Regions from separate parts of the Arthrobacter sp. YAF17 genome, predicted to be linked through region 1. Evidence: riboswitches for the same ligand, from Rfam matches in the RefSeq annotation. Region 1 holds a riboswitch; each other region holds the start of a gene.
What was found. A riboswitch is a leader RNA that binds a small molecule or an ion and turns the genes downstream of it on or off. The one in region 1 is predicted to bind thiamine pyrophosphate.
Positions count from the first base shown of each region.

Region 1 (3,265 bases):
AGCAGGCTTCCGGCCTCCTCGCTAATGACCTCCGGGTGCAGCGGAATCCGGCCATCCGGGGTGTAAAAGGTCTGGCCCCGGCGGCGGGTCTCGGCGTCGAGGGCACCGCCGGGGGCAACAAAGGAGGGGACGTCGGCGATCGCGTAGAACACGGAGTAGCCCTCGCCGGAGCGGTCGATGAAGAGGGCCTGGTCCAGGTCGGTGGACGACGCCGGATCGATGGTCACGAACTCGATGTGCGTGAAATCCAGGTCCGGCAGCTCGTGGCGGGCGACTGCCTCCTTGGCCTCCCGGAGCGCGTCCTCGGGGAATGGGCCGGGCAGTTCAAGCGTTGCCCGCAACGCGCTGAGCGCCTCGGCCAGTTGGTTCTGTTGCCGGTGGACGCTCGGGGTCAGGCGGTGATGGGACACGAAAATCAGATTAGCTTCATTTGCGCCATTAGTCTTGGATCATGAGCACATCCCCGGCTGATCCCGCCCGATACCACAGCTTTCTGAGGGATCTGCTCGGTGTGATGGCCTACGGCGAGCTCTCCGCCTTCGAACGGCTCTCCTCCGACGCGCGGTATTCACCGTCCCTGCACGACCGCGCGGTGCTGGGCAGGATCGCCGTGATCGAGTTCCAGCACTACGAACTCGTGAGCGCCAAGCTCGATGCCATGGGCCTGGACCCGGAGGCGGCCATGCTGCCGTTCCAGCCATCCGTGGACCACTTCCACGAACGAACCCGCCCGGCGGACTGGTACGAATCCCTCATGAAGGCGTACGTGATCGACACCGTCTCCGCCGATTTCTACCGGGCCATTTCTCGCTACGTCGACGCCGGGACCCGGGACCTGGTGGAGCAGATCCAGGCCGATGAAGAGGCCACGGCGGTGCTGCGGGAACGGCTCAAGTCCGCCCTGGCCGATGACCCGCGGCTGGCGTCACGGCTGGCACTGTGGGCCAGGCGCCTCCTCGGGGAAGCCCTGACCCAGGCCCAGCGGGTGAGCTTCGAGCACGCGTTCATCGGCGGCCTGGCCGGCGCGGATGAGGACGGGTCCACGGACGACAGGTCCAGGGAACTTGTCCGCGGGCTCATGGCGGAACTGGCAGCCAACCACTCGCGCCGGATGACGGCGCTCGGTCTGGCCGGTTGAGTCTGGCCGGCTGAGCGCCGCGCTCAGTTGCCGGCGGCGTCGAGTGCGGCCAGCAGGGCCCGGGCGGCGCCGGCGGGATCGTCGGCTTCTGTGATGGCCCGGACCACCACGATCCTGCGGGCGCCGGCTGCCACCACCTGTTCCACATTTCCGAGGTCGATGCCGCCGATCGCGAACCACGGCACACCATCTGCCACCTGGCCCTCGACAGTCTTCCCCTCGGTTGTCTTCCCCTCCGCTCTCTTCCCCTCCGGGGGCTCGGCCCGGCGGACGGCCTCCGCCGCGTAGCGCACCAGATCAAGTCCGACGGCGGCGCGGCCCGGCTTCGTGGGAGTGGCCCACACCGGCCCCACGCAGAAGTAGTCCAGGCCGTCGCGGCCGGCTGAGGACGCAAGGGCCGCGTCCACCTGCTCCGGGCTGTGGGTGGACAGCCCGATCACGGTGTCCTTGCCCAAGAACGTCCTGGCGGCGCCGGTGGGGATGTCCTTCTGCCCGATATGGAATACCGGAGCCCCGGAGAGCGAGGCGAGGTCTGCCCGGTCGTTGACAGCCCAGAGGCGGCTATGGCGACGGGCTGCCTGGTGCAGGACCTCCAGCAGTTCCAGTTCCTCGGCCGCCTCCAGCGACTTGTCGCGCAGCTGGATGATATCGACGCCGCCGGCAAAAGCCTCGTCCACGAAGTCCGCAAAGTCGCCGCGGTCCTGCCGGGCGTCGGTGCAGAGGTATAGGCGGGCGGTGGTGTGGACGGCATCCTGGCTCATGCCCCCAGCCTAGTTCCTCTAAACTGGGCCAATACCGCGGGAGCCCGCCGCCGTCGACGCCACCAGCGTCCGGCGCCGGCAGGCTGAGAGGGCGTCAGAGCCGACCGCTTGACCTGATCCGGTTAGTACCGGCGTAGGGAAGGAATCCTTCATGGGCACCACATCGGTCCGCGGCACGGCCGTGGGTAATGACGCCGCAGCGCCCGTGTCCGCCGCCGATGACACCGAAGCCGGGAAATGTTACGACGTCGCCGTGATCGGCGGCGGCGTTGTGGGCCACGGAATCGCGTGGGCGGCGAGGCGCTCCGGCCGAACGGTCGCCCTCATCGACGACGCCCCGGGCAGCGGCGCCAGCTGGGCCGCCGCCGGCATGCTCGCCCCCGTCAGTGAACTGCACTACCAGGAAGAATCCCTCCTGGAGCTCATGCTCGAGTCCTCACGCCTCTGGCCGGCATTTGCCGCCGCGCTGGAGGACAGGGGTGACGGGCCGGATACCTGCGCCGCCGCCGGTGCCGCCAGCAGCACGGGGTACCTCACGACGCCGACCCTCGCCGTGGGTGCCGACGCCGCCGACCGCCGGGCGCTCGCGGACCTGCGCACCGTCCAGCAGGCGTCCGGCCTTGCCGTCGAGCCGCTGACCGTCCGGGAGGCGCGCACGCGCGAACCCCTGCTGAGCCCCGGCATCTCCTGCGCCTTCGACATTTCCGCCGACCACCAGGTGGACCCCCGCCGGCTGCTCGCCCGGATCGCGGAACTCCTGGCCGCGGACAGCCACTTCGACACGATCGGGCGTCGCGCTGCCGGGCTGTCCTGGCAGGACGGGCGCGTGGCCGGAGCCGTCCTAGTCGGCGGCGACACGGTCCTGGCCAGGGAAACCATCGTCGCCAACGGCCTCGGCGCCGCCGCGCTCCGGTGCCTGCCCGCCGGACTCCGGCTGCCGCTGCGGCCGGTCCACGGCGATATTCTCCGGCTCCGGGTCCCGGAGAAGCTGCGGCCGCTCCTGACGTCCACCGTCCGGGGACTGGTCCGCGGGGTGCCCGTCTACATCGTTCCCCGGCAGGACGGCACAGTGGTGATCGGTGCCACGCAGCGGGAGGATGCCCTCGGCGAAAACGGCCACGCACCGGACGGTGCCACGCCCGGCTCCGCGGTGTCCGCCGGCGGCGTCTACCAGCTGCTGCGCGACGCCCAGCACCTGGTCCCCGCCGTCGCCGAACTCGAACTGCTCGAGGCCACCGCCAGGGCCCGGCCCGGGACCCCGGACAACGCGCCCCTGCTGGGCCGCGTGGCGGAACCGGGAGGCCAGGGGGACATTGCGGGGCTGATTATCGCCACCGGCTTCTTCCGGCACGGAATCCTCCTCACG
Region 1 is NZ_JBFRDB010000002.1:205,182-208,446, forward strand. It holds gene AB4Y67_RS03955 (RNB domain-containing ribonuclease) at 1-410, opposite strand, end outside; gene AB4Y67_RS03960 (ferritin-like fold-containing protein) at 452-1,138, shown strand; gene AB4Y67_RS03965 (thiamine phosphate synthase) at 1,162-1,899, opposite strand; TPP riboswitch at 1,926-2,057, shown strand; gene thiO (glycine oxidase ThiO) at 2,051-3,265, shown strand, end outside.

Region 2 (3,265 bases), on a different contig from region 1:
CCGAAGATCTAGACTACGCTAATTTTGCCTTCGGCCGCAAATGAGGCTGGTTCCGAAGGGAGGTACGTGATAGGCGCCACTCTGTATGGACAGAGCCTGCCGCAACGACTTCCGGAACCGTGCCCACCTATCGTACAGGCCCACACGGGCACCCGCTGTCAGGCGTGCAGCCGCGGCGCGTCGAAGAAGTCGACCTCGTAGCGGGCGGACTGCCGGAAGGCCAGCGTCATGGCGTCCCGTTCGCCCGTCGAGGCCGCCCGTGCCGCGGCGTCGGTGTAGGCAACGGCCTGCCGGGTGGCGGCGACAAACTCCTCGTCGGCGTAGGTGCGCAACCAGACGGCGTAGGGATGGGACTCCGGGGCGCCCGCGGTCAGGAACTGCCGGTACAGGGTCTCCCCCACCTCGGCGTAGAGCCAGAAGCACGGGAGCACGGCGGCCACCAGCACCCCGTAACTGCCGGAGACCGAGGCGGCCAGCAGATGGTCCACGTACGACTTGGTGACCGGACCGAGCGTCACCTCAGCGGTGCGGGTACTGAGCCAGGTCCGATGCAGCTCCGACTCGACCTCGAGGCAGTTCTGCGCTGAGCGGGCCCAGAACAGTTGCTCGGCCTCAGTGGTTGCGATCGCGGCGGCACGGGCCAGCACGCGGGAATAGCCGTTGAGGTACAGGGCGTCCTGGGCGAGGTAGTAGGCGAACTCCTTCTCCGGCAGCGATCCGTCGGCGAGGGCCCGGATGAAGTCAAGGCCGTAGATCGCCTCCAGGTCGGCGGTGGCCGCTTCCCGGAGCGCGACGCCGAACTCGCCTTCGGCGGGTTCCCGGGCGGCGGTTCCATTCCGGGCGGCGCTGTGGTCCTGGGTCTGCTGCTGGACGTGGTGGAAGTGGTGGACCGGGCCGTTGCCGGTGCCGACGTCGAGCGCCGACGAGGCGCGCAGTGCCTCCTGCAGCCACGGCTTGACCTCGCGGAGCGCGGCCTCCCAGTCCCCTGTTCCGGCCTGCACTGTGTTTCTAGCCTGCACTGTGGCGATGGCCGAGGACAACGAACACCCCGTGCCGTGGCTGTTGCGCGTATGCACGCGCTCCCCTGGCACCACGACGACGTCCTGGGCCAGGAGCCCGCCGGTGTTGACCAGCGCGTCGGGGCATCCGTTGCCGCCGTCGTCGTGGCCGGTGCCGGTCCGGGAACCGCTGCCGCCGTCGAGGTGGCCGCCCTTCACCAGGACCGTGGTGCCGGTCTGGGCGGCGAGCCGTTTGCCCTGTTCCAGTGCCCCGGCCCAGTTCTTGGCGGCTTCCTCCCGGAGCAGGACGGCGAGCTCGGCGAGGTTGGGCGTGATCAGGTCCGCGTACGGCAACAGCGCGTGCAGGGCTGCCTCGGCGGACTCCTGCAGCAGCCGGTCGCCGCTCGTCGCCACCATGACCGGGTCCAGGACCACGACGGCGGGGCGGGACTTCTCCAGCCAGCTGCGGACCGCGTCAATCACGGAGGCGTCCCCCAGCATGCCGATCTTGACGGCGTCGATGGTGATGTCCTGGCTGATGGCCTCCAGCTGGGCGGTCAGGAACGCCGCCGGCGGAACGTGGACGGCGCTGACGCCGCGGGTGTTCTGGGCGGTCAGGGCGGTGATGGCTGCCATGCCGTAGCCGCCGTGCGCGGCGATGCTCTTGAGGTCGGCCTGGATCCCGGCGCCGCCGGAGGGGTCGGAGCCGGCGATCGCCAGCACCCGCGGGATCCTGGGCGCCGACGGGGCAGGGACAGGCGGAAGAAACGATGAGGCGGTGGTCACGAGAGACATCCCTTCGCCGGTGCTAACCGGACAGGTTCAACGGGTCTGGATCTCAGCCGGCTCGATGCGCGGCACCCCGTGTCAGGGCTCCAGCCTAGCCGCATCCCTTAACGAAGACGCGGGCACGGCCCGGACTGCGCGTATTGCTACGCCGTCCGGACCGCGCCCGCGGCCTTGCTGAACTGTTCCGGTGTCAGAGCTCCGAGGCCGGAACGCCGACGCCGAGGATGATCGGCTCGCTGGCGGCCGGCTTTGCCGCCGGTGACGTTGCTGCCGGGACCTTGGCCTCGTGCACCGAAACGGCGGCGGACTGCCGGGATTCCTGACGCTGCTCCACCGAGGTCTCATTCGCTGCCCCCTGGGCCCGGCTGGCGCTCCGGTTGCGGCGGCCGCGGCGGGCACGCGAGGTGCCGGCTTCGGCTTCCGCCTCAGTCTGGGAACCCGGCGCCTGGGCGCGTCCCGGGCCGGTTCCGCCGGCGCGGGCCGGAGCGGCCGCAGCCGTCCGGGCCGCCGGCGCCTTCGCTGCCGGCTCCTGTGCCGCAGGAGCCGTGGTTTCTTCGGTTTCGCCCAGATTGGCGAAGGCCTCGGTCAGCAGGTCCAGGGTCAGCGCAGGCGCACTGGAATCCTCTGCGTGTTCCACGAACGGCAGGGCAACCTGTTCGCCGCCAAACGTCAGCACGGCGCCCGGACGCCCGGCGGCTTCCTCCGTCGCGGCCAGCTCGGCAGCCGCCTCGACGGCTGCTTCCACAGCTGCCTCGCGGGTCCCGGCGTCGGCGGTTGCCTCGCCGTCATGCAGGTGGGCGGCGTGCGCCGCTGCTGCGATGTTGGCCAGCGCGGCGCGGGTTGCCTCGGCCTTGGCGTGGCGCTCGGCGTCGGTGGGCTCGGCGTGCACGGCTGCCGGGGCGGACTGGACGTCCGTCCCCTGGCCGCCCCGGCCGCGGCGGCGGCTCTTGCGTTCGGTCCGGGCAGCCGGCTGCTGCTGTTCGGTCCGCGGGACGTGGTGCTCGGCGGCGACCACGTTGGCGCGGCGGTGTTCGACCGGCTCGTCGTGGGTGACGATGCCGCGGCCGGCGCAGGTTTCGCACTGTTCGCCGAAGACTTCGAGCAGCCCGGTGCCCATCCGCTTGCGCGTCATCTGCACGAGGCCCAGCGAGGTCACCTCGGCCACCTGGTGCTTGGTCCGGTCCCGGCCCAGGCACTCCACCATGCGGCGCAGGACGAGGTCGCGGTTGGATTCGAGCACCATGTCGATGAAGTCGATGACGATGATGCCGCCGATGTCGCGGAGCCGGAGCTGCCGGACGACTTCCTCGGCTGCTTCGAGGTTGTTCTTGGTGACGGTTTCCTCGAGGTTGCCGCCGCTGCCGGTGAACTTGCCGGTGTTGACGTCCACCACGGTCATGGCTTCGGTGCGGTCGATCACGAGGGATCCGCCGGAGGGCAGGAAGACCTTGCGGTCCAGGGCCTTGTGGATCTGCTCG
Region 2 is NZ_JBFRDB010000036.1:10,391-13,655, reverse strand. It holds gene AB4Y67_RS18410 (bifunctional hydroxymethylpyrimidine kinase/phosphomethylpyrimidine kinase) at 159-1,793, opposite strand; TPP riboswitch at 1,776-1,873, opposite strand; gene AB4Y67_RS18405 (Rne/Rng family ribonuclease) at 1,978-3,265, opposite strand, start outside.
Region 2: another riboswitch for thiamine pyrophosphate. It lies ahead of AB4Y67_RS18410 (bifunctional hydroxymethylpyrimidine kinase/phosphomethylpyrimidine kinase); the one in region 1 lies ahead of thiO (glycine oxidase ThiO).

Region 3 (3,265 bases), on a different contig from region 1:
GTCCTTGAGCAGGATCACCCGGTCGCAGAGGCGTTCGACTTCCTCCATCTGGTGCGTGACCATGATGACGGTCGCGCCGGCGAGTTTTTGTTCCTCGATGATGTCCATCAGCAGGCGCCGGTTGACCGGGTCGAACCCCTTGGTGGGTTCGTCCAGGATCAGCAGCTCGGGGTCGTTCATGATGGTCACGCCGAGCTGGATTTTTTGCTGTTGTCCGCCGGAGAGCTTATCCAGGCGTGTGTTCGCCTTGTCGGCGAGACCGACGCGTTCCAGATACTCCCGCGACCAGGTCCTGGCATGGGTTTTGTCCAGGCCCTTGAGCCGGCCAAAGTAGACCATGACGTCCAGGACGGACTCTTTCTTGTAGAGTCCGCGTTCCTCGGGCAGGTATCCCAGCCGGGCACCGTCCTGCGGGGCGAAGGGCTTGCCGCCGATGTGGAGGGTCCCGGCGGTCGGCTGGTAGATGCCCAGCAGCGCCCGGAGGGTGGTCGTTTTCCCTGACCCGTTGCTGCCGAGGAATCCGAAGGTCTCCCCGGCCCGGACATCGAAGGAGAGGTCTTTAATGACCGTCGTGTCCCCGAAGTCCATCCTGAAGTCTTTGATGTGTACAAGCGGCTCCGCGGCCGCGTCCCCCAACGTCATGCCCACCACTCTAACCGGACACTCACCCGCTGGTGATCAACGGCACACCGCGCGGAACCCGGCAGGAAGCGGCGAACCGTCCGGGCCCGGCGTCCCAGTTAATTCCCGGCGCGGCCGAGGATGTCAGACAGGGCCTCAACCACCAGCTCATGGTCGGCCTTCTGCGGCAACCCCGACACTGTGACCGTGGCAACCATTCCGGTGCCGCGCACGTAGATGGGGAAGGCCCCGCCATGGGCGGCAAACTCCTTCTCATCGAACCAGGCGTTGTCCTCGATCATCCGCCCCGCGGACCGGGCCCGGAGTCCGACCAGCAGCGACGGGACCTCGTACCGCGCGGCCGTCCGCTGCTTGGCCCTGATCCAGCGTTCGTTGTCCGGGGTGGCGCCTTCCAGTGCCGCGTGGAATAGCACCTGCTCGCCCTTCGTGATGTCGATGGCGATCGGGTAGGAGCGCTGCCTGCCGAGTTCAACCAGGCGGAGCCCCAGATCCAGGGCGTCGTCTTTGCTGAAAGACGGGAACTGCAGTTCGTCCATTTCCGCCAGGATCCTGCCGATCAGTGCCGCCAGGGATCCGTGCGGCTGCGCTTCGGTCGAGTCCGGATCGTAGCCGGGGGAAGGAACTGGTGGGTTGGTCACGTGATTCAGCTTCCGTTAGTGAGCCGCCGTCGGGTGGCCATCAGGCCGCAGCGGTGTCCGGTGTTCCCATGCCCTGCCGACTCTACCAAGCAGGTGTCCGCAGGTCACCGGCGCCGACGCCGGCGGATTGTGACGGCCGGCCCCGGAAAGCAAGGACCCCCGGGTGTAAACTGGGCCACGCCCACAAGGGCTATTTTCAATACGACAGGGGAGCGCCGCCGTCGGGTATCACCGGAGAAATCCGGGGAAACCACAGGTGGGCGCTGAGAGTGCGGACAGCCGCAGACCCTCGAACCTGATCCGGTTAGTACCGGCGCAAGGGAGTCGAGTTCTCGGAGTGCCCAAGGCGGCGGCGGAAGCCGCGGCCCGGGGGCACTCTCCCCTCCTGTTCCTCAGGAGGACGATATGACTGATACATCTGCTGCATCTGCGAAACAGACGCGCACCCGGCGCAGCTACAACTGGCGCGTGGTGGACATTGTGGTGGCCGCGTTGATCGCGGTGGCCGGCGGCGTGATCTTCTGGGCCTGGTCCCAGGGCGCCAACCTCGTTTCCGTCCCGCTCAATGCGGTTTACCCCCCGCTGACCGGGCTCTACGCCGGCGGCTGGATGATTCCGGCGGTGCTGGGCATGCTCATCATCCGCAAGCCGGGCGCGGCAGTGTTCTGCGAAACCGTGGCCGCTACCGGCGAGCTGATCATGGGCTCGCAATACGGCGCCTCCGTGCTGTTCTCGGGCTTCCTGCAGGGCCTTGGCGCCGAACTGGTCTTCGCCGCGTTTATCTACAAGAAGTTCAACCTGCCCGTTTCCCTGCTGGCCGGAGCCGGGGCAGGGCTGTTCTGCGGACTGAACGATTCCTTCCTGCCGTGGGGCTGGAACATTGCCTACGAAGCCGCGGACAAGCTGGCCTACATCGCCTTCACCACCGTCTCCGGCGCCGTGATCGCCGGCGGACTGTCGTGGATCGCCACCCGGGGCCTGGCCCGGACCGGTGTGCTCAGTTCCTTTGCCTCCCGCAAGGCGGCCACGGAGCCCGTCTTTTCCTGATGCCCGCCTCCAACACATCCACCGGCAGCGGCGTCCGGCCGGCGGCGATCACCGCGCGGGGCTGGGGCTGGCGGCACGCCGGCCGGCTCCGGCCCGCCGTCAGCGGCCTGGACCTGGATATCCGGCCCGGGGAGCGCGTGCTGCTGCTGGGGCCTTCGGGCGCCGGCAAGTCCACGCTGCTCCACGCCCTGGCCGGGGTGCTCGGCGACAGCTCCGCCGGTGACGCCGGCCGTGCGACCGGCGGCGCTGACCTTACTGCCAGCGGCGCGGCCGGGGACGCGGACGAGTCCGGCAGCCTGCTGATCGACGGCGACGCTCCCCGCGCCCGGCGCGGCCGTGCCGGGCTGATGCAGCAGGACCCGGAGACCCAGGTGGTGCTCTCCCGCCTCGGTGACGACGTCGCCTTCGGCGCGGAAAACCTGTCCGTGCCTCCGGCAGAGATCTGGTCACGCGTCGCGGAAGCGCTCGACGACGTCGGGCTGGGCCGGCTGCCGCTGGACCACCCGACGTCGGCCCTTTCCGGCGGCCAGAAGCAGCGGCTGGCGCTCGCCGGCATCCTCGCGATGCGGCCCGGGCTGATCCTGCTCGACGAGCCGACCGCCAACCTGGACCCCGCCGGAGTGCTGGAAGTCCGGGACGCCGTCGGCCGCTGCCTGGACAAGACCGGAGCCACCCTGGTGGTGGTGGAGCACCGGGTCTCGGTGTGGAAGGACCTCGTGGACCGGATCGTGGTGCTGCAACCAGGATCGGCCACGGATTCCGCTGTGCTGATCGACGGACCGCCGGACCTGGTCCTGGCGCAGGCACGGGACATGCTCACCGCAGCCGGGGTCTGGGTACCCGGCTACGTGCCGCAGACCCGGGCGCGCGGTACACGGGCCGCAGGCACACGTGCCACCGGCCCGGAAGCCGCACAAGGCAATATCGCGGGGCAGCTG
Region 3 is NZ_JBFRDB010000014.1:134,624-137,888, reverse strand. It holds gene AB4Y67_RS13130 (ABC transporter ATP-binding protein) at 1-642, opposite strand, end outside; gene AB4Y67_RS13125 (heme-degrading domain-containing protein) at 741-1,280, opposite strand; TPP riboswitch at 1,477-1,620, shown strand; gene AB4Y67_RS13120 (ECF transporter S component) at 1,686-2,327, shown strand; gene AB4Y67_RS13115 (ABC transporter ATP-binding protein) at 2,327-3,265, shown strand, end outside.
Region 3: another riboswitch for thiamine pyrophosphate. It lies ahead of AB4Y67_RS13120 (ECF transporter S component); the one in region 1 lies ahead of thiO (glycine oxidase ThiO).